Regions from separate parts of the Streptomyces sp. HUAS 31 genome, predicted to be linked through region 2. Evidence: riboswitches for the same ligand, from Rfam matches in the RefSeq annotation. Region 2 holds a riboswitch; each other region holds the start of a gene.
The links. A riboswitch is a leader RNA that binds a small molecule or an ion and turns the genes downstream of it on or off. The one in region 2 is predicted to bind cyclic di-AMP.
Positions count from the first base shown of each region.

Region 1: linked by a shared signal. The riboswitch ahead of PGH47_RS25920 (C40 family peptidase) and the one ahead of PGH47_RS17615 (LysM peptidoglycan-binding domain-containing protein) in region 2 are both predicted to bind cyclic di-AMP.
Region 3: linked by a shared signal. The riboswitch ahead of PGH47_RS20395 (M23 family metallopeptidase) and the one ahead of PGH47_RS17615 (LysM peptidoglycan-binding domain-containing protein) in region 2 are both predicted to bind cyclic di-AMP.

Region 1 is NZ_CP116353.1:5,771,878-5,779,439, reverse strand. Features, by position in the region: gene PGH47_RS25930 (M23 family metallopeptidase) at 1-1,084, shown strand, start outside; gene pcrA (DNA helicase PcrA) at 1,156-3,642, opposite strand; cyclic di-AMP (ydaO/yuaA leader) riboswitch at 3,996-4,165, shown strand; gene PGH47_RS25920 (C40 family peptidase) at 4,174-5,349, shown strand; gene PGH47_RS25915 (tellurite resistance/C4-dicarboxylate transporter family protein) at 5,665-6,672, shown strand; gene PGH47_RS25910 (hypothetical protein) at 6,650-7,003, opposite strand; gene PGH47_RS25905 (C40 family peptidase) at 7,540-7,562, shown strand, end outside.
Region 2 is NZ_CP116353.1:3,997,328-4,004,889, forward strand. Features, by position in the region: gene eno (phosphopyruvate hydratase) at 1-758, opposite strand, end outside; gene PGH47_RS17615 (LysM peptidoglycan-binding domain-containing protein) at 1,042-1,728, opposite strand; cyclic di-AMP (ydaO/yuaA leader) riboswitch at 1,733-1,932, opposite strand; gene PGH47_RS17620 (transglycosylase family protein) at 2,141-3,199, opposite strand; gene PGH47_RS17625 (cytochrome P450 family protein) at 3,366-4,634, opposite strand; gene PGH47_RS17630 (nucleoside triphosphate pyrophosphohydrolase) at 4,754-5,734, opposite strand; gene PGH47_RS17635 (SurA N-terminal domain-containing protein) at 6,006-6,650, opposite strand; gene PGH47_RS17640 (serine/threonine-protein kinase) at 6,829-7,562, opposite strand, start outside.
Region 3 is NZ_CP116353.1:4,615,542-4,623,103, forward strand. Features, by position in the region: gene PGH47_RS20390 (PrsW family intramembrane metalloprotease) at 45-1,394, shown strand; gene PGH47_RS20395 (M23 family metallopeptidase) at 1,520-2,545, opposite strand; cyclic di-AMP (ydaO/yuaA leader) riboswitch at 2,557-2,714, opposite strand; tRNA gene PGH47_RS20400 (tRNA-Met) at 3,260-3,333, opposite strand; gene PGH47_RS20405 (dihydrofolate reductase family protein) at 3,446-4,579, opposite strand; gene PGH47_RS20410 (MarR family winged helix-turn-helix transcriptional regulator) at 4,647-5,162, shown strand; gene PGH47_RS20415 (GTP cyclohydrolase II) at 5,275-5,916, shown strand; gene PGH47_RS20420 (MBL fold metallo-hydrolase) at 6,050-6,829, opposite strand; gene PGH47_RS20425 (GAF domain-containing protein) at 7,010-7,562, shown strand, end outside.

The sequences.
Region 1 (7,562 bases), 1.8 Mb from region 2:
GCAGACGACCGGCGACTTCGAGCCGTCAGCAGAATCCTTCGACCAGCAGGCGACCGCGCACTTCGACCAGATCGAGCACGGCACCGCCGCGGGTTACGACGAGCACACGCAGTACGACGAACACGCGGCCTACGAAGAGCACACGGGCTACGACGAGCACGTCTCGTACGAGGACCACACGGCCTCCTACGACGAGCACACTCAGTACGACAACGCCCCGTACGCCGACGAGGCCCAGCACGAAGCCGAGTTGACGTCCACCGGCGAACTCCCCGCCGTGGCCCCTCTCCTCGACGACCAGGAGGAGACCACTCCGGCCCCCTCCCCCCGCGCCGGCTCCCGCAGCGGAGCGCGCTCCCGTCGTCGTACGCCCCCGAAGCGCTCCGCGCTGCTGACGATCGCCGTCCCCTCCGCCTGCGTCATGGGCGTCGCGGGGATCGCCGCCGCCTCCGTCGGCAACCTGACCGACGACAAGGACGCGTCCACGCTCGCCTCCGAGGGCGACGCCGTGAAGCCGTCCACCGCGAACAACAAGCTGGACACCCAGCTCGAGAGCCTCTCCGCAGGCGCCGACGACTTCGCCGACCGGGCCAGCCGTACCCAGGAGCGCATCGACCTCAAGGCGCAGCAGGCGGCCGAGAAGCGCAAGGCCGCCGAGGAGGCCGCCCGCAAGGAGCGGCTGCGTCCGAAGTTCGCGGTTCCGGTCGCGCAGCACGGCCTCAGCGCCTACTTCGGCCAGTCCGGCATCAACTGGATGTCCGTGCACACCGGGATCGACTTCCCGGTCTCGTACGGCACGACGGTGATGGCCGCGACCGACGGCACCGTCCGCACACAGTGGAACAGCGCCTACGGCAACATGATGATCGTGACCGCGAAGGACGGCACGGAGACGTGGTACTGCCACCTCTCCAGCTACCGCGTCGCCTCCGGCACGACGGTCAAGGCCGGCGACCCGATCGCGTACTCCGGCAACTCCGGCAACTCGACGGGCCCGCACCTGCACTTCGAGGTCCGGCCCGGCGGCGGCTCGGCGATAGACCCGCTGTCCTGGCTGCGCAGCCACGGGGTCGACCCGTCGTAAGCAAGGCCACCGCCTGAACACGCGCCCCCGCCCTGCAAACGGCAGCGGGGGCGCACTTGTCGGAACAGCCGCTAGAGCTTCTCCACCGGCGCGTACCGCAGCAGCAGCCGCTTCGGCTTGGTGTCCCCGAAGTCGATCGTCGCCTCGGCGTTCGCGCCCGTGCCCTTCACACCCGTCACCGTGCCGAGCCCGAACTGGTCGTGCGTGACACGGTCGCCGACGGCGAGCTGGACGACCGGCTTCTCGGAGGTGCGGCGCGTGGCGAAGCCGGACGCGCCCGACGCCGAGGAACGCGAGCGGGACGACGACAGCGAGGCGGCGACCCCGGACACGGGCCCGGAGGAGACCGGCGCGGTCGCCCCGGTGCGCTTCCAGTCCACGTGCGCCGCCGGGATCTCCTCCAGGAAGCGGGACGGCGGGTTGTACGACGGCTGCCCCCACGCGCTGCGCATCGCCGAGCGCGTCAGATACAGCCGCTCACGCGCGCGCGTGATGCCGACGTACGCGAGCCGCCGCTCCTCCTCCAGCTCCTTGTTCTGGCCGAGGGCGCGCATGTGCGGGAAGACGCCGTCCTCCATGCCGGTGAGGAAGACGACCGGGAACTCCAGGCCCTTGGCGGTGTGGAGGGTCATCAGGGTGATGACGCCGGAGCCGTCCTCCTCCTCGTCCGGGATCTGGTCGGAGTCGGCGACGAGCGCGACCCGCTCCAGGAACTCGGAGAGCCCGCCGACGGCCTCGCCCTCACCCGTCTCCTGCTCGAACTCCAGGGCGACGGCCGCGAGTTCCTGAAGGTTCTCGATACGGGTCTCGTCCTGCGGATCCGTCGAAGCCTGCAACTCGGCCAGATAGCCGGTCCGTTCGAGGACCGCCTCCAGGACGGTCGCCGGTCCGGCACCGGACTCGACGATCGTACGGAGCTCCTCCATCAGCGTGTTGAACCGCTTGACGGCGTTGGTGGACCGCGCGGCCATGCCGTACGCCTCGTCGACGCGCTTCAGCGCCTGCGGGAAGCTGATCTTCTCCCGCTGCGACAGCGCGTCGATCATCGCCTCGGCCCGATCGCCGATGCCCCGCTTGGGCACGTTCAGGATGCGCCGCAGCGGTACGGAGTCCTCGGGGTTGGCCAGCACCCGCAGGTAGGCCAGGACGTCCCGGACCTCCTTGCGCTCGTAGAAGCGGACCCCGCCGACGACCTTGTAGGGCAGCCCGACGCGGATGAAGATCTCCTCGAAGACACGGGACTGGGCGTTCGTCCGGTAGAAGACGGCGACGTCGCCGGCCTTCGCGTCACCCGCGTCCGTCAGTCGGTCTATCTCCTCGGCGACGAACTGCGCCTCGTCGTGCTCGGTGTCCGCGACATAGCCGGTGATGCGCGCGCCCGCGCCCGCGTTGGTCCACAGGTTCTTGGGGCGGCGGGACTCGTTGCGCTCGATGACGGCGTTGGCGGCGGTCAGGATCGTCTGCGTGGAGCGGTAGTTCTGCTCCAGCAGGATCGTCGTCGCGTCCGGGTAGTCCTCCTCGAACTGGAGGATGTTGCGGATGGTGGCGCCCCGGAAGGCGTAGATCGACTGGTCGGCGTCACCCACCACGCACAGCTCGGCGGGCGGGACGTCGTGCGAGCTCGGCGGCACGTCGACGGGGTGCTCGCCGGTCCCGACGAGCTCGCGCACCAGCGTGTACTGGGCGTGGTTGGTGTCCTGGTACTCGTCCACCAGCACATGGCGGAAGCGCCGGCGGTAGTGCTCGGCGACGTCCGGGAAGGCGCGCAGCAGGTTGACCGTCGTCATGATCAGGTCGTCGAAGTCGAGGGCGTTGGCCTCCCGCAACCGCGACTGGTACAGGGCGTACGCCTGCGCGAGGGTCTTCTCGAAGCCGTCGGTCGCCTGGGCGGCGAAGTCCTCCTCGTCGATCAGCTCGTTCTTCAGGTTGCTGATCTTGGCGCTGAAGGACTTGGGCGGATACCGCTTGGGATCGAGATCGAGATCCCGGCAGACGAGGGCCATGAGCCGCTTGCTGTCGGCGGCGTCGTAGATCGAGAAAGAAGACGTGAACCCGAGCTTCTTGCTCTCCCGCCGCAGGATGCGCACGCACGCGCTGTGGAAGGTCATCACCCACATCGCGTTGGCGCGCGGGCCGACGAGCTGCTCGACACGCTCCTTCATCTCGCCCGCGGCCTTGTTGGTGAAGGTGATCGCGAGGATCTGCCCCGGATGCACGTTCCGCTCGGCGAGGAGGTGGGCGATGCGGTGGGTGAGCACACGCGTCTTGCCGGACCCGGCGCCGGCCACGATGAGCAGCGGGGTGCCGGAGTGGACGACGGCGGCACGCTGGTTGTCGTTCAGCCCCTCCAGCAGCGCCGCGGCGTCGATGACCGGCCGCGGGGCGCCGTCGCGGTAGTGGCCGTCCCGGTCCGGTGGCACGTCGAACTTCCCACCGAACAGATCGTCCGGAACCGGTTCCGGAGCGTGGTCGTCCTCGGGCGGCTGCGGGTGCTCTTCCTCGTGGGCCCGAGGGGCCTGGAGGTCCGCCAGGAAGCTGTCGTCAAAGAGGCTGCTCATCGCTCTCCGAGTCTAGGCCGCCCCACTGACAGCCCGCCCCCACCCTCGAAACTTCCCCGCCGCGAAACCCCGACGATCACCCTCCAAACCCCTCCCTCACCCCCAGCAACCACCCCACCACAACCCGCAACCAGCCACCCCAGACAACCACCTAAACTCCCAAATCAACCCACTCACACCCACCGCCCCCAAAACCCCGCACGTCTCCCGAACCGACCACCGCCCGCAACGTTTGGGGCCAAGGTCACGAAAATGTATCGGGCATATCGAACATCAACCTTCACAGGGGCCACACGAGTTGGCTACCGTGCCGGGCAGGCCGTACGACCCCCACCGGCGAACGACGCCGGGCCGCACGGCCTCCGCCGAGTCCGGCACGCCTCACGGCGACCGGAGCCGGGGACCCACCGAACTTGGGGTGAATCGGCCCGACTTCCCTCGCGGGGACAGGCCGTAGGGCAACCCTTCCGAACCACCCGCCCGAACCCGACAGCTAACTCGGTAGGCGGAATATGGAAGGAGTCGCCTCCCTTGGCGTCGCACCGCAAGTCGCGTCCCGCCGGTACGCGCGTAGCAGGCATACGCACCCCTGCCCTCGCCACGGCAGCCCTCACGTCCGTGGCCCTGCTGTCCCAGACGGCCAACGCCAGCCCGTCGACGGACGACAAGCCCAGCCTCGAAGAGGTCGAGAAGAAGGTCGACGACCTCTACCGCCAAGCGGAGTCGGCAACCGAGAAGTACAACTCGGCCAAGGACAAGACCACGAAGCAGCGCAAGCGCGTCGACACCCTCCTCGACGACGTCGCCAAGCGCACCCAGAAGCTCAACGAAGCCCGCGAGGAACTCGGCCGCAACGCAGCCGCCCAGTACCGCACCGGCGCCGCGGCCCCCGACACGGCGACCTTCCTCCTGGCGGACAACCCGCAGGACTACTTCGACCAGACCCAGCTGATGGACCGTATGACCGGCCGTCAGAAGGAGTCGGTCGACGACTACTTCACCCAGCAGTCCGAGACGATGGAGAAGCGCCGGGAGGCCACCCAGAGCCTCGAGACGCTCACCGACTCGCAGAACGACCTCAAGTCGGCCAAGGCCACCGTCCAGCAGAAGCTCTCCGACGCGCGTGAGCTCCTCTCGAAGCTGACGGCCGAGGAGAAGGCCCGCCTCGCCGCGATCGAGAAGCGCAAGCAGGAGGAGGCCGCCCGCAAGGCCGCGGACCTGGCCCGCCAGCAGGCAGAGGCCGAGCGCCAACGCCAGGAGGAGTCGGCCGCCGCCCAGCAGCAGGAGAGCACCCGGCCTCCGGCGGACTCGGGCACCTCGGACTCATCCTCCGCGGACTCCTCGTACGCCACCAAGGCCGAGAAGACCCTGGCCTTCGCCCGCTCCCAGATCGGCAAGCCGTACGTCTGGGGCGCCACCGGCCCCGACTCCTACGACTGCTCGGGCCTCACCCAGGCCGCCTGGAAGGCCGCCGGCGTCGACATCCCCCGAGTCACCTACGACCAGGTCAACGCCGGCACCACGGTCCCCCTCTCCAGCGCCCAGCCCGGCGACCTGGTCTTCTTCTACGACGACGTCACCCACGTGGGCATCTACATCGGCAACGGCATGATGATCCACGCCCCCAAGCCCGGCGCGTACGTCCGCGAGGAGTCGATCTACTACGACGGCGAGTCGTCGATCCACAGCGTGGTCCGCCCGGCCTGACAGGAACGGACGCTTCCCCGGCGGCACCCGCACCCGCGTACGGCGGCAAGGGGACGTGCCGGGGGGTGTCCGCCCGCAGCGGCGGGCGTCAACAAACAGCACCCTTCTGAGGCCGGGCAACCGCCCGACCGAGGACGGACACCCCCCGGCACGGCCCCGACCCACCCCCCACCCGCAGGCGCTACGCGAACCCCCACCCATCCCGCACAGGCCGCCGCAGGCACCACAACCGAACCACCCCGACACAGGACGATTTCCCGACACCCCCGAGCGCGCCCCACGGCCATCCCCCACCCCGCTCCATAGCATCGCCCCATGTCCGGCCCCACGACCCCCACCTCCCCCCTCCACACCCGGTGGTCGCAGCGACCCCCCACAGCCGGCGCCGCGGTCATGGCCACCGGCATCCTCTCGGTAGCCCTGCACCAGACGGACTACGAGACCCTCTCCCGCATCGCCCTGGCCCTCGCCTGCACGGTCTGGCTGGCCCTGGCCGCCGACTTCACCGTCCGCTTCCTCCAGGACCGCGAAAGATGGCTGAAAGAGGCGGCCACCCCCGCCGCCCTCACCGCCATCGCCGCGACGACAGTCCTCGGCACCCGATTCACCGCCCTCGGCTGGGTGACCCTCGCCGAGGCCCTCCTGGCCCTGGCCACCGTGCTCTGGCCGATGCTCCTGCTCACCGTCCTGCGCCACTGGCGCCGCCAGATGCCCGGCGCGATCTTCCTGGGCTGCGTGGCCACAGAGGGCCTGGCGGTACTGGGCGCCACACTCGCCGCCGCCGAGACCACGGCATGGCTCGCCCACATGGCACTCGTGTTCTTCTGGCTCGGCCTGGTCCTCTACGTCGTGGCCCTGCCCCGCTTCGACCGGCGCCAGCTCGCCCGAGGCGCCGGCGACCAGTGGGTGGCGGGCGGCGCCCTCGCCATCTCCGCACTGGCCGGCTCGAAGCTGCTCGCCGCCGACAGCCCCGCCCTCTACCTCTGGAACGACGACGACTACGGCGTCCTGCGCACGGTGACCGTCGCCCTGCTCGTACTCGACATCGCCTGGTACGCCCTCCTGCTCCTCACCGAGTTCGCCTGGCCGCGCCTGCACTACGACGTTCGCCGCTGGGCCACGGTGTTCCCGATGGGCATGACGGCAGCGGCGACACTCTCCGTCGGCACCACCCTGGACGCCTCATGGCTGAAGTACCCGGGCGAGGCACTGATGTGGGCCGCGATCGCGGCCTGGCTGGCGGTCACGGCGGGCGCGGCCTGGAGCTACACGCGCCTCGGCACTCGCCGCGGCACCGACGTCACGTCCACAGCACGGCGATGAAGACGTTCGCCATGGCCAGCAGTCCCACCAGCCCGAACAGCCGCTTGTCCACGGTCTCCTCGTCCCGCTTCACATAGACGAGCCCGAGGATCACGACCAGCAGCGCCAGCTTCACACCGATCTTGATGTTGTTGACGGACTGATCGTCCGCCTGGTTCAGGCCGACGAGGATCACCCCGGTGACCAGCATGGTCAACGCACCGTGCAGCATCGCGGGCACGAACCGGGCGGTGCCCTGCCCCATCGCCTTCATCTGCGTGAAGAACCCACCGAGCAGCGCGGCGATACCGATGATGTGCAGCCCGACGAACAAATGGATGAGTACGTCCATGGGCCCGGAGCCTAACCACCACGAAAATCCCACCCGACACCGCCCCACATCCCTCCCGCCCTTCCCACAACCCTCCTCCACGCCCCTCCCTCACCCCGCATATATGCGCGCCATAGCACTCCGCCACCCTCAGCCACCCCCAAACCGCCACTTCGGTCAGCACAGAGCGTGAACCAGGCGTCCCCATCCCGGGATCACGCTCACTTACGGTCACCATCGGTCCGCTCCCAGCACTTCCGCACAACCCGTCACCGACCCGACACGGTGAGGTTTAGCGTCCTTCACCAGGTGACCGGCTCCCCACCGCCGCCCGGGCCAGGGGCGGCAGTCGGACACCACCGCCGAGAAAAGTCCGGCGGCGGCCCGCTCCCCCTGTGCGGGCCGCCGCCGGACGCGTGACCCGCCCCGTGCGGTCGTACGTCCGCTCCCCCCGGGCGGCTCGTGCACCCGCCGTTCCTCCGGGGTGGAGTACGTCCCGGCGCCGCCCTGGCGGACGTACGGGACGTGGCGGGCGGACGAAAGGACGTGCAGTCCACGTGGCAGCGCACCGAAAACCCCG
Region 2 (7,562 bases):
TCCTTGTAGAACTCGGAGGCGGCGACGTCGAGTGCGAGGGCGATCTGCTCGCCGGGGGCGTAGCCGGCTTCCTTGATGGCCTCGAGGATGAGGTCGAGGGCCTCGCGGTTGGAGCCGAGGTTCGGGGCGAAGCCGCCCTCGTCGCCGAGGCCGGTGGACAGGCCGCGGCTCTTCAGCACCTTCTTGAGGGTGTGGTAGACCTCGGTGCCCCAGCGCAGGGCCTCGGAGAAGGACTCCGCGCCGATCGGGGCGATCATGAACTCCTGGATGTCGACGTTGGAGTCCGCGTGGGATCCACCGTTGAGGATGTTCATCATCGGGACGGGCAGCAGGTGCGCGTTCGGGCCACCGAGGTAGCGGAACAGCGGCAGGTCGGACGCCTCGGATGCGGCGTGGGCGACGGCGAGGGAGACGCCGAGGATGGCGTTGGCGCCGAGGGAGCCCTTGTTGTCGGTGGCGTCCAGGTCGAACATGGCCTGGTCGATCAGGCGCTGCTCGGTGGCGTCGTAGCCGACCAGCTCCGGGCCGATCTGCTCGATGACGGCGAGCACGGCCTTCTCGACACCCTTGCCCTGGTAGCGGTTCGGGTCACCGTCGCGGAGCTCGATGGCCTCGAAGGCACCCGTCGAGGCGCCGGACGGGACGGCGGCACGACCCGTGCTGCCGTCGTCGAGGCCGACCTCGACCTCGACCGTGGGATTGCCTCGGGAGTCCAGGATTTCCCGGGCTACGACGACGTCGATGGACGGCACGAGCATCTCCTTCATGGGATGTGACGCGGGTACGCAGTCCGCGGTGGGTACTGCGAGACGAGCCTAACCGGCTCCGGGCATCAGACCAGCGGTCGACCGCCCCGTGGACAGAACCGAGAGTAAATTGTTTCCGAACGGAACAAAGACACGGTACAAAAAACCCCGCCCCGGTGCGTACGGGGGAAGACGCACCGAGGCGGGGAGCGTGGGGACGGGGGTGACCCTCACGACGCCTTCACTATGAGGTCCACGTATGTGATGGCGCCGTGGTTCAGCTGTCGCCCGTCTGTTACTTCAGGTGCAGCTGCTGACCGGGGTAGATCAGGTTGGCGTCCTCGACGATGTCCTTGTTCAGCTTGAAGAGCTTCTCCCAGCCGCCCTTGACGTCGCGGTCGGCCGCGATCGAGCTGAGGGTGTCACCCTTGACGACCTTGTACTCGCCGTCGCCCTTCTTGACCTTCTTGCCGGTCGGGGTGGTGACGGTCTTGGTGCTCTTCTTGGCGGCCGGGCGGTCGGTGGAGCGGGAGGCCGACTGCTGCTCGGAGGAGCGGGTGGTGGACTCGGTGCTCTGCGAGGAGCCGGCGGAGGAGCCGTTGTACGCGGCGCTCGACAGGCCGGTGCCGCAGTTCGGCCAGGCACCCTTGCCCTGGCCCGCGAGGACCTTCTCGCCTATGGCGATCTGCTGGGCCTTGGTGGCCTGGTCGGCGGTGGCGGCGTACTGGGTGCCGCCGTACGCGGCCCAGGTGGAGGCGGAGAACTGCAGACCGCCGTAGTAGCCGTTGCCGGTGTTGATCGACCAGTTGCCGCCGGCCTCGCACTGGGCGACGGCGTCCCACTCGGAGGCGGTGGCGGCGGAGGCGCTGCCGGCGGCCATCAGCGGGGCGGCGACGGCGGCGGCACCGGTGACGCCGACGACGGCGATGGCGCGAGCGGCCTTGGACGGACGACGGTGCTTGCCCTTGCTGGAAAACAGCATGGTTGGATCCCCTCACCGACGCCTACGAGGTGAGCTGTCGGGTTCGGGCCGGTTGAGTTGCCCGGCCGCACAGGTTCACCTTTCGGCTCCCACTGCGCGGCTTCACCCCGAGCCGGTTCCGGCGGCGCGGTCCCGAAGGACCTCAACTGCCGGACCCGGCGCAAACCTTGGGTCCCCCGCTCCTGCCTACGGCGCTTGACGCGACGACTGTTCCCGTACGGCCGCCGGCAGGATTCGGCGTGACGGCTGTAGGGGCCCGCTCTGGTGGCGAGCGGTCACGACCGTAGACACGCGATTCGCGGAATTACAAAGACGATCAGGGCTTCTGAGATCTATCTCTCACTACTTTCAAAACGGACATTCAACGCGAAACGTGACGTGAACTGCCGTTGTTTTTCGCCCTGTTCGCCCGTTATTCGACAGGGACGTCCAGCGTCTGACCGGGAGCGATGTGGTCGGCGTCGGCACCGATGGCCTTCTCGTTCGCCCGGTACAGCGCGCGCCATCCGCCGTCGAGGTCAAGGGAGTCGGCGATGGAGGCGAGCGTGTCGCCCTCGCGGACCTTGTACGAGGCGTGGCGCCCGGCGGACTTGGTGGTCGCCTCGCTGGTGCCGCTCTCTTCGGCGCTGGGGCCGCGGTGCCGCCCGGAGCCGCCCGTCGCCTCTTCGACCGCGCCCGTGACCTCGCCGTCGACCGAACCGGTGTCGACGAGGCTCCAGGAACCGGCATCCTGTGACCAGTTGTCCTGATTGTCCGCCTCGGATGTCTCGGCAGGCGAGCTCTCCGGCGACTGCGATGCCGTCGCCTCGGGCGACGTATCGGACTTCGAAGACTTGTCGGACTTGGAGGATGAAGATGGAGAAGAAGAGGACTTCCCGGGCGATTCGGACGAGGCGTCCGGAGTGCCGCTCGCCGACTGCGAGGGGTCGTCGGACGGCGTGGACGCGCCGGAGGAGCCGTCGGAGTCGGAACCCTCCGACGAGTCAGATGAATCAGACGAGCCGGACGAGTTGGACGAATCGAGCAATCCGGAGGATCCGGACACCTCGGAGGGCGAGTCGCTCTCCACCCCGGTGTCGAGGTCGACCGATCCGGACTGCTTGGTAAGCCCGTTGAGCACCGCGCACGTGCCCCACGGCTTGGTCCCCTGGTCCGCGAGGATCTTCTGCGCCACGGCTATCTGCTGCGAGCGGCTGGCGAGGTCCGGGCTGGTGGCGTAGTCGAGGCCGCCGTACGCCTCCCAGTCGTCCTGGGTCAACTGGAGTCCGCCGTACTGCCCGTTGCCTTCGTCGGCGCTCCACGAGCCGCCGCTCTCGCACTCGGCCACCTTGTCCCAGACGGTTCCGTCGGCCGCGCTCGCGCCGGTGGCGCCGAGGAGCGGGATGGCGATCGCGGATCCGGTGACTCCGGCCGCGACGAGGAGAGCCGGAGCCTGACGGGGGCGACGGTGACGACCGTTCCCGGAGAGCATGCGGGGACCTTTCGCGAGGCAGCACTGAACACGGCGCGTAAAACCTGGACGCCTTGTTGATCCGTGAACGTATAGGCAGACGATCACTTGTCACAAGTTAATGCCGCGTAGATCACGTGAAGATCACAGACATGAGTGCGTGTCACGTTTGCCGAGGCGGACGTACTCACCCAACCGGGGTGAACTCCACCGGAAGCGTACGCAGTCCGCGCATGATGAGTCCGCCCCGCCACCTCAACTCCTCGGGATCCACGGCGAGTCGGAGATCCGGGAGCCGGGTGAGGAGCGTGGCGAGCGCGGTCTGGCCCTCCAGACGGGCGAGCGGGGCGCCGAGGCAGTAGTGGATGCCGTGGCCGTAACCGAGGTGCTGGTTGTCGCGGCGGCCGAGGTCCAGGACGTCGGGGTCGGCGAACCGCTCCGGGTCCCGGTCGGCGGCGGCCAGCACGACCAGGACGGGGTCGCCGGCCGCGATGTCCTGCCCGCCGATGGTGAGCGGCTCGGTGGCGAAGCGCCAGGTGGCGAGCTCGACCGGCCCGTCGTAGCGCAGGAGTTCCTCGACGCCGGTCTCCAGGAGGGCGGTCTCGTGGGCGGCCAGGGAGGTCTGGAGGCGGGCGCGCTGCTCGGGGTGGGTGAGCAGGGCGAAGGTGCCGTTGCCGATGAGGTTGACGGTCGTCTCGAAGCCGGCGAACAGCAGGATGAAGGCCATGGCCGCGGCCTCGTTCTCGGTGAGGTGCTCACCGTGGTCGGAGGCGCGGATGAGACCGGAGATGAGGTCCTCACCGGGGTCGGGGGTGAGCGGAAGTGCCTCGCGCTTGCGGTGGATCAGGTCGGCCAGATAGCCGCGCATCTTCTTCACGGACCGCGCGACCCCGCCCCTCGGGCCGCCCTGGTGCCGGATCATCATGCCCGCCCAGTCCCGGAAGTCGTCCTGGTCCTCGCGCGGGACGCCCAGCAGGTCGCAGATCGCGTAGATGGGGAGGGGGAAGGCGAAGTCGTGGATGAGGTCGGCGCTCCCCCGGTCCGCGAACCGGTCGATGAGCTCATCGGTGAGCTGCTGCACCCGTGGCTCGAACTCGGCGACCCTGCGCGGCGTGAACGCCTTGGAGACGAGCCGCCGGAGCCTGGTGTGGTCCGGCGGGTCGATGTTGAGCAGATGCGTCATCAGGTCGGCCTTGCGCTCCCCCGGGATACCCGTCCTGCCCTTGGCGTGCGCGGGCTCGTCGTGGTGGGCCGGGTTCTTGGAGAGCCTGTTGTCGGCGAGCGTCTGCTTGGCGTCGGCGTACCGGGTGACCAGCCAGGCCTCCACCCCGCTGGGGAGCCGCGTCCGGTGCACGGGGGCGTGCTCCCGGAGCCAGGCGTAGGCGGGGTAGGGGTCCGTCGCGAACTCCCAGGTGAAGAGTTCGGGGGCCTCGGGGTGGGGGGGGGGTCGGGGGATGGGAGGTCGAGGGGTGGGGCTGGTTGGTCACTCCTTGACGGTATCCGGAGGGGAGAGGGGGTGCGGAGACGGTCTCCGGATGGGGAGGCACGGCTCCGGCCTTCATGTGGCTCTCGGCGCTACGAGGGCACCCCCTCCGCCGCGCGTACCGCGTCGCGGTACGCGCGGGCCGCGACCCGCAGGGCCGCTTCCGGGTCCACTCCGGCCGCCTCCGCGCGGACGGCCATCGCGAGCAGCTCGTAACCGATGCCGTCACCGGTCGGCAGCGGTACGTCCAGGCCCGCCGTGCGGACTCTGGACGCCAGCTTCGCGGCGAGGGCGAGGCCCGGCTGGCCGAGGGGGATGCCCTCCGTCACCGACTCCCGGCGCTTCTCCTCGGCCTTCGTGCGCAGCCAGTGCTCCTTGACCTCCTCGGGGGTCGTCGCCGTCTCGTCGCCGAAGACATGGGGGTGGCGGTGGATGAGCTTGGTGACGATGCCGCCGGCCACGTCGTCGATGGAGAAGGGGGCCTCCGGGTCCTCCTCGGCGATCCGGGAGTGGAAGACGACCTGGAGGAGGACGTCGCCCAGTTCCTCGCGGAGTTCGTCGCGGTCGCCGTCCTCGATCGCCTCGACCAGCTCGTAGGCCTCCTCGATGCCGTACTTCGCCAGGCCCTTGTGGGTCTGCTGGGAGGACCACGGGCACTCGACGCGGATGCGGTCCATGACCTGGACGAGGTCGAGGAGGCGGGCGCCGGGGAGGTCGTAGGAGGCGGGGAGCAGTTCCAAGTCCGGCATCGCCACGCGGCCCGTGCCGGCCAGGCGGGCGAGGCCGTCGGTGAGCGCGGGCTCGCCCTCGCCGGTCGCCACGACCACGACGGTGCGGCCGCCGGCGCACGCGTCGATCAGTTCCTGGGCGGTCGGGGCGGCCTCGTCGACCGGTATCCCGGCCTCGCGCAGATACGGCAGCTGCGGATGGGCGCCGTCCGCGCACAGCACGCGGTCGGCGGAGCGCAGCGCCTGCCACGCGGGCCAGGACAGCAGGCCGGGGGCGACGCGGTGGCTGGTGGTGAGCAGGACGATGCGGCCGGGGGCGGCGGCTTCGGGACTGGTTGCGTTCACGATCCGAACGTAACCCAAGGGACCCACAAGTCCCCGAGTTATCCACAGGCCGGGCGGCGGCGCCGGGGTTGTCCACAGGGGGCGGAGCCGAGATGGCTCGCCCTGCCGGGGGCAGCGGGGTCGGGTGCCCCGCTTTGCGGGGGGGATGCCCCGCCCTGCGGAGGGCGGCGGGGCCGGGATGCCCCGCCTGTCCGGTGGCCGCCACGGCTGTCGTCAGCTCGCGGGCTGTGCCCCCGCCGCCGTCACATCGCGCGCTGTGCCCCGCCCGTCGTCACATCGCGGGCTGAGCCCCCGCCGCCGTCACCTCGCGCACCCACGGTGTCTTCGCGTCGGCGCGGCTGCTCTTCTGGACGTCCCAGGTGCCGTAGCGCGGGTTCACGTCGATGTCGAGCTGCTTGGAGGCCGCGGCCAGGGCGTTCCAGAAGGCCGGCTTGCCGGTGTCGGTGCCGAGGACGGTGGCGAGCTTCTGGGCCTCCAGCTGGAGGCGGAGGTTCTCGTCGAGGCGCTGCGGCGGGATGCCGTACTGCTGGAGCCAGGCGGTCTCCAGCGCCTTCGCGCCGCCGGCCTGGCCCTCCAGGTCGGCGCGCATCTGCTGGATCTCCTTGCGGGTGACGCTCACGTCGGCGTCCTCGGCGGCCTTGTGCAGCACCTCGTCGAGGACCATGTTGTGCAGGACGTCGCGCGGGAGGGTGCCCGACTTGGCGATGACCTGCGCGTAGGCGGCCTCGTCCGGTACGGCGTCACGCTGCGCCGTGCGGACCTCGCTCACCCTGTTCTCCAGCTGCGACACGGTGATCCGCTGGCCTCCGACCACGGCCGCCGCACCGGGGTGCGCGTCGTTACCGCAGGCGGTGAGCAGAGGTGCCGCGACGATCGCGGCGGAGAGGAGAAGCGCGGTACGACGGCGGCGGTGCAAGGAGACCTCCCGAGGAGAGCTTGTGCGACGGTGCACAAAGTCTTGCGGTGATCGATGGTAGGCAGTGGGCAAGCTCTGGCCAACCCATTGGACCAACGATTCACCAGGACTTCGGGCACCGCCGCACCACGCCGAGCGGGTACCGGCCCGTGCGAGGGCCCCGCCATACGGTGCCGGACTAGCCGCGCACCTGCCCCAGCCACTGCAAGGTGCGCCGTACCTCCGCCGCGACCGGGTGGCCTGGGCCGTGCAGGCGCTCCACGTCCATCAGCAGGCGGGCCAGGGTGTCGTGGGCGGCGGGGCGGTCGCCGACGGCGAGCAGGAGGTGACCGATGCGGCGGCGGACGTCGTGGGCGAGCTCGGGGTCGCCCGAGACGTACTGGTTCTCGTAGTACGGCAGCAGCGCGCGGTACTCGGTGAGCGCGGCGGCCGGCTGGCCGAGCTGTTCCAGGCACTGGGCGACGTCGTAGCGGAAGCGCAGGGCCTGCGGGTCGGCCTGGCCGGCCTCGGCGGCGCGTTCGTCGGCGAGGCGGCGCAGTTCGGGCAGCGCGCGCCGGTACTGGCCGTCGTCCATGAGCGTCGCCGCGTACTGCTTGCGCAGCGTACGCACGACCGGGGAGTGCTCACCGTGCTGCTCGGCCGCGGTGGGCAGGATCGCGCCGAGGATGTCGACGGCCTGGGTGATGCTGCCCTCGCCGAGCAGGCGCTTGACCTCGTCGACGGCGCGCGCGACATCCGGCTTCCCGTCGGCGGGTGTGACGGGGGTGGCGGGCGCGGGCTGGGGCGCGGGGGTCCGAGCGCGGTCCGGCCAGGGGGCGTGCGGGCGCAGGAAGGGGCGGGTGGGGTCGAGCGATGCTCCGGTGTGGACGCCGCGCGCGGGGAGCAGCGGCGCCAGGTCCTCGTACACCTCCT
Region 3 (7,562 bases), 620 kb from region 2:
CGCGCTGCTGCGGGCGGCGCCCCTGCCTCGTTAGGGTCAATGCCGTGGCCACCTGTCCCCCGTACCCGACGCACCCCACCGGTCCCACCGGCGGCGCACTGCGGCACGCGCACTGGTGGCAGAAGCGATGGGTGCGCTACGGCGCGCTCAGCACCCTCCTCGCGCTCTCCGGCCTTGTCATCCTTGCGCTGGTGCGTGAGCAGACCGGCACCGAGGGGTTCCTGGTCGGACTCGGGCTCGCCGTGCTGCCCGTGCCGCTGCTGGTGGCGTCCTTCCGCTGGCTGGACCGGGTCGAGCCGGGTCCCTGGCGCAATCTGCTGTTCTCGTTCGCCTGGGGCGCCTGCGCGGCGGCGCTGATAGCGATCGTCGCCAACAGCTTCGCGACGAGATGGATAGCGACCGCGACGGCCGACCCGTCGCACGCGGACACCCTGGGCGCGACCGTCATAGCGCCCGTCGTGGAGGAGCTGGCGAAGGCCGCGGCCGTGCTGCTGGTCTTCCTGTTCCGCCGCCGGGACTTCACCGGCATCGTCGACGGCGTGGTGATAGCCGGCGTCACCGCCACCGGCTTCGCCTTCACCGAGAACATCCTCTACCTGGGTACCGCCTTCGGTACCGACCAGCTCAGCGGCGACAGCGGCATCGCCTCCGTCACGGCGGCGACCTTCTTCGTCCGCGTCATCATGTCGCCCTTCGCGCACCCGCTCTTCACGGTCCTGACCGGCATCGGCTTCGGGATCGCCGCGCTGTCGGGCGAGCGCCAGCAGGTGCGCCGCGTCCTGCTCCCGCTCCTCGGCCTGCTGCTCGCCATGGGCATGCACGCGATGTGGAACGGCTCCTCGGCCTTCGGCGAGTACGGCTTCTTCGCCGTGTACGCGACCCTCATGGTGCCCGCGTTCGGGCTGCTGACCTGGCTGGTGATCTGGACCCGGCAGCGCGAGCTGCGGACCGTGCGCGAGGAGCTGCCCGCCTATGTCGTCGCCGGCTGGCTGTCGCCGGGCGAACCGTTCGCGCTGGGCTCGATGCGGGAACGGCGGGTGGCCCGGCAGTACGCGCGCCGGCACGGCGGACGGACGGCGGCGCGGACCGTGGCGCAGTACGAGGCCTACGCCACCTCGCTGGCGTTCCTGCGGCACCGGGGCCGCCGCGGCCGGGCCGGCGCCGACTTCGTCGTACGGGAGCAGGAGTTGCTGCACGCGCTGTGGCACCGCCGGGAGTTCGCCCGCCCTGCCCTGGAGCACGCGGCCGCCGCACAGTCCTGGCGGGGGCACGAGCACGGTTACGGCCACCCGCACGTGGCGCCGCTGCCGGTCTACTGGCAGTCCTACGGCCAGGTCGAAGGGCCGATGTACGGCCCGGCGCCGTACCCCGCTTACAACCCGTACCGGACGTGACCGGGCCGGCGTACCGGGGGCGTTGACGGACTCTTCCGGACATGCCGAAAACCGGCAGCCCTGGCGTCGGGGGGTCGTCGCCAGGACTGCCGGGGATCAGACGCGATACCCGTCCAGGGGTGGAATCAGGGGGTGAGGCCCTTGCCCTGGAGCCAGGCCATCGGGTCGATGCCGCTGGTGCTGCCGCCGGGGTGCACCTCGAGGTGGAGGTGGGCGCCGGTGACATTGCCCGTGGCGCCGACGCGGCCGATGACGTCGCCCGTGTTGACCTTCTGGCCCACGCTGACGCTGATCGAGGACTGGTGCGCGAACCAGAGCTCGGTGCCGTCGTCGAGGGTGATCTCGGTCTTGTAGCCGTAGGAGCCGTCCCAGCCGGCGAAGGTGACCGTGCCGGAGTGGATCGCCTTGATCAGCGTCCCGGTGGGGGCGGCGAAGTCGAGGCCCGTGTGGTACCCGGAGGACCAGTAGGCGCCGGCCTGACCGAACGTCGAGGTGATCGTGTACGAGGAGGTCGGCAGCGTGTACTGCTTGGCCAGCTCGGCGAGGCGCTCGGCCTCGGCCTTCTTGCGGGCCTCTTCCTCGGCGGCTGCCTTCGCGGCGGCGGCCTTGGCCTTGGCCTCCTTCTCCGCCTTGGCGGCCGCGTCGGCGGCCTCCTTCTCGGCGGCGGCGACGGCAGCGGCGGCGGCCTTGTTGTCGATCTGGTCCTGCTGGAGCTCGGCCTGGGCGATGATCCGGCTGCGCAGCGCCTCACCGGCGTCCGAGGTGCCCTGCGCGGTCTGCTCGGTGGTCTCGCCCATCGTGCTGAGCGCGGTGGCCGCGTCGTCGGCCGGCTCGGACGAGTCGTCGGAGATCAGCGGCAGGTCGGGCATGGTGATGGCGACCGGCGGCTTGCCGCTGTTCGCGCTGGCCATGCCGCCCGCGCCGACGGCGGCTATGACGCCGACGCCGAGAACCGTGGAGCTGCGGGCGAGTCCCCCGCCACGCTGCTTGGAGACGCGGTGCCTGCCACGAACGGGGCGAATGGACTCCGCGGTGGGGTTCCACTCCTCGAACGGGCCCTCGTCGGTGCGGAAACGGTCGTAGCCGAAGGTGTCGGTGTCGCGTTGACTCGGCACGAACGGGGCTTGCGGAGCAGGCCGGTTGGACGCCACGTGGGCGTACTCCTTTCCTTCCTTCTCGCCTACCGGGTTAGCTGACGGGTTCGGAGCAGGAAGGTCTCCTACGCGCGTATATCAACCGTGACTTCCCGGCGATATTCGCGCGATTCACCCCAGGGTGGTGGTTCCCCGGCTCCCTTGCGGGACTCGGCGCGTGCGCACGGAGCCGCCTCTTGTGACGGCTGGGACGACCGCGCTGCGTTATCGAACGTTAATAGACGCGAGGTGCGGATTCCAAGCTGTTCCTCTTGATCATTAACGATTTTCGCCCGGACTTACAGGTCACGAGCGGCCTAAATCGGGCGAGTTGGCCAAACCTCAGAGGCCACACAGATATTGACGGTATGTCAGTTGTTATGCGGAGGGCGGTCGTCCGATCACCCCCGGTGACGACGGTCAAGGTCGGCGCACGGCAATGAGCGCCATGTCGTCCGCCATCCCTCCACCGGAGTGCCGTCGCACCTCCACCGAAAGCACACCGAGCAACGCCCCCGGTTCGCACAGCGCCTCGGTGCGTCCCGCGAAGGCCCTCTCGGGGTCGTAGAACCGTCCGCCGACGTCAAGCGGACGAACCGGCGGGCATATGAGATCCGCCCTTCCTCCACCTCACCAGGGTTGCCGAAGCGGCGGTGGGGAGCGAGCGCTGAGAGCCCGACCGGGAAAACACTCAGGGCCGGAACTGAATCAGTTCCGGCCCTGAGCCTTCAGTAGCGGGGACAGGATTTGAACCTGCGACCTCTGGGTTATGAGCCCAGCGAGCTACCGAGCTGCTCCACCCCGCGGCGATGACTCAATAGTACGCCATCCGCGGGACCCGAAGCACACGACTTTCCGGGGCACTGTCCTGACCAGGACTTTTCGGACAGCTGTGCGGGCCGTGTCACACCCTGGCGCTCAGGGCAGCAGGTGGGCGTTGGGCGCCTTGGCGCGCTCCTCGTACTCCGGCAGCACCAGCACCTCCACGCCCTGCGCCGCCAGCATCCCGCTCCCGTCGGCGCCCGCCACGAAGGTGTCCGGCTCCCGCCAGGCCGTCACCACCCGGCGGGCCCCCGCCCGGAGGATCAGCCGCGCGCAGGGCACCGGGCGGGACGAGCGGTGGGTGCACGGCTCCAGGCTGCTGTACACCGTGGCGGACGCGAGCCTCGGATCCCCGGCCGCGATCTTCGCCAGTGCCGCCTCCTCCGCATGCGCCACCGGATCGCCGCCCTCCCGGGAGTACCCGCGCGCCAGCTCGGTCCCGTCGGCCGCGACAACCACCGCGCCGACGCTGAAGGCCGTCTCCGACGGCGGGCACCGCTCCGCCAGCTCGCACGCCAGCGCCAGCCAGTGCCGGTCCGCGGCGGCGGGGAGGGCGCCGGTGCCGGGTGCCGTCGGCGCGTAGCGCATCAGTACGACGTCCTCGATGCGACGCGACTCCAGCAGCCGCAGCCGGCCACCCTGGTAGCCGCCCGGCCCGAACAACCGCGGCGCCTCGGGGTCGCCCACGAACAGCGGCGCCAGCACCAGCTGCAGCTCGTCCGCCAGCCCCTGTGTCATCAGCTGGGTGTGGATGGTGCCGCCGCCCTCGACCATCAGCCGCTCGACACCGCGCACCTCGCGCAGATGTGCCAGCAGGGCCCGCCAGTCCAGCTCGGGTCCCAGCGCGACGACGTCCGCCGCGACCGGCTCCCGGCGCAGCCGCTCCGCGCCCTTCTCCGTCGTGTAGACGATCTTGTCGCCGCCGGTGTGCCAGAAGTTCGCGGCCGCGTCCAGCTCGCCGGACGCGCTGACCGTGACCTTCAGCGGGTACTCCGGCCTGCCCGCCGCCACCCGCGCGGCCCGCCGCTCGGCCGAGTTCACCAACAGCCGCGGGTTGTCCGCCCGGATCGTGCCGGCGCCGATCAGGATGGCGTCCACGGACGCCCGGACCTCGTCGACCCGGTCGAAGTCGGCCGGACCGGACAGCAGCAGACGCTCGGGGGTGGTGTCGTCGAGGTAGCCGTCCAGGGAGACGGCGGCGGACAGCAGGACGTAGGGGTACGACGGCATCGGCGCGCTCTCCGGCTCGACAGACTGCGATCTTGGTTCAAGTTTGAAACAAACCTACACTGGTGGCATGACGACTCGCTGGCTCACCCCCGAGGAGCAGCGCGCCTGGCGCGCGTACATCGGCGCCGTCCACCTGGTGGAGGACGCGCTGGACCGGCAGCTCCAGCAGGAGGCCGGCATGCCTCACATGTACTACTCCATCCTGTCCACCCTGTCCGAGTCCCCGGAACGGCGGCTTCGGATGACCGATCTCGCGGAACGGCTGAAGATCACCCGCAGCCGGCTGACGTACGCCGTCACCCGGCTGGAGAAGGACGGCCTGGTGCGGCGCGAGGACTGCCGCTGGGACAAGCGGGGCAGCATCGCGGCACTCACCGACGAGGGCATGACGGTCCTGGAGGGCGCGGCGCCGGGCCATGTCGAGACCGTGCGGTCGGTGCTCTTCGACCGGCTGAGCCCGGAGCAGGTCGGGCAGTTGGAGGAGATCTTCTCGACGGTCACCGAGGGCTTCCAGGGGGACGCGGCGAACGCCACCGGGGACGACGTGCCCTGGCGGCGGCGCTCGGCCAAGTCCTGTTCGTGAGCTGGACGACAATCCTGTTGATTCAAATTTAAAGCATGGGGTAGGGTCCTGAACCTGAGGAGCTGCTTCAAATCTGAAGCAGACATCCATGTACGGAACCCGGAGAACCCGCATGCCCGACTTCACCGCCGCCACCCAGCGCGCCCGTGTCCGGGTCCCGCTGCGCTTCCAGGACGGCTACCGAGCCGACGCCGAACTCGTCACCTTCCACGGTCTGGCCGACGGCCTGGAGCATGTGGCCGTCGTCCTCGGCGACCCCGCCCCCGGCACCACCCCGCTGGTCCGCCTGCACTCCGAGTGCCTGACCGGCGACGTCTTCGGCTCGGCGCGCTGCGACTGCGGCCCCCAGCTGCGCGAGGCCGTCGAGCGCATCGCGGAGCGCGGCGGCGTGCTGCTGTACCTGCGCCAGGAGGGCCGCGGCATCGGGCTCTACAACAAGCTCGACGCGTACGCCCTCCAGGACGAGGGCCTCGACACCTACGCCGCGAACGCCGCCCTCGGCCTCCCTGAGGACGCCCGCGACTACACGGCCGCCGCCCAGATGCTGGCCGCGCTCGGCATCGGCGAACTGGACCTGCTCTCCAACAACCCCGACAAGGCGGAGCAGCTGCGCACCCTCGGCGTCTCGGTCAAGGACCGCGTGCCCACCGGCGTCTTCGCCACCTCGGACAACGTCCGCTACCTGCGCGCGAAGGTCCTCCAGACCCAGCACACGCTGCCGCTGGGCGACCTGTCGAAGGTCAGCGCGGGCTGAACGGCCCTGCCGATCGTCGTGGGCCGAGCGCCCCCATGGCGATACTCGCCGGCTGAGCGCCGCTGTCGATCCTCGCCGACGAGTGCCGCTGTCGATCCTCGCGGGCCGAGCATCCCTGTCGGCCCCGAGGCCCTCACCCCCACTGCACGCGCTCGATCAGCCCCGCAGCCGTGAAGGCGGCCTTCAGCTCCTCCCGCCCTTCCGTGAAGTGGGCCCAGCTGTCGAAGTGGACGGGGACTATCCGCCGCGCTTCGAGGATCCGGGCGGCCTCGGCGGCCCGTGCGCTGTCCAGGGTGAGCAGCTGCCGGTCGAGGACGGGGGTGCGGGCGGCGCCGGCGAACAGCACGGCGAGGTCCACAGGACCGAACCGCTCGGCGACCTCCCTGACCGGTCCGAGCTGGGCGTTGTCCCCGCTGACATAGACGGTGGGCAGCCCGTCCCCGGTCAGCACGAACCCGACGACCTGCCCGACGACCGCTTCGAGCTCCGCCCGCTCGCCCGGCCCGTGCAGCGCGGGCACCCCGGTCACGGTGACGACGCCCCCACCGGGCCGCTCCACCTCCACCGACTCCCAGTCCGCGAGCCCCCGAGCGGCCCCGCCGAGCCGCTTCGCCCCGCTCGGCGTGGTCAGCGTCAGCGGCACGTCGGCGAGCAGCGCCCGCCCGGAGACGTCGAGGTTGTCCGGGTGCTCGTCGTGCGACAGCAGCACCACGTCGATACGTCCGAGGTCGTCGACCGACCCGGCCGAGGCCGCCGTCTTGGTCAGGGCCCGGCCGCCACCCAGCGGGTAGTCACCGGGGGCGTCGAACGTGGGATCGGTGAGAACCCGCAGCCCGCCGTACTCGAAAAGGGCCGTCGGACCACCGAACACCCGGACGGGAATCTGCGCACTGGCACTGCTCTCGGCAACCATCGACAGTCAGACCTCACGGTTGGGAATGGATGTATCCGTGAGAGGACAGTAGCCATACCTCACGGATAGACGCAACCGAAAACGTGAGAAGCCGAGACGGCACCGGCGGATTCCTCTGTCCAGGTCGGCGACAGAGGCATAGAATCGTCGCAAAAGGTACGGGATTGAGGTGTGGTGCGCATGGACCATTCCCACAACCTCATCGGGTCGCTCGATCATGTGACGGCCTCATACACGTCTGCGCCACCGCCACGGCCGGCACGCAAGGTAGCGGCCACGCACAGAGCCGATCAGCTCGCCGCGTGGGTCGCCCTCAGCCTGGACGAGCCATCCGCCCTCAAGAGCCTCCAGGACTCGGCCGAGGAACTGCGGGACATCGCGGAGCTGGCCGCAGTGCTGCCGCGGGTCGCCGAGGCCGCGATGGAACTGCTGGGCGCCGAGTTCGGAAACATCCAGTTCGTGGATCCTCGCGACGACTCGCTGGTCCTGGTCACCCAGTCCGGCTTCGGCGACGAGTTCCTCGACCACTTCGCGGTGGTCCACGACGACCACTCCGTCTGCGGACGGGCTGCCCGGCTGGGCGCCCAGGCGGTCACGGCCGATGTCCGTGACGACCGGAGCCTCACCCCCCACCAGGGGATCTTCCGCGCCTCCGGTGTCCGCTCGGTCCAGTCCACGCCGCTGGTCGATCACACCGGGCGGCTGCTGGGGATGATCTCGACGCACATGTCGC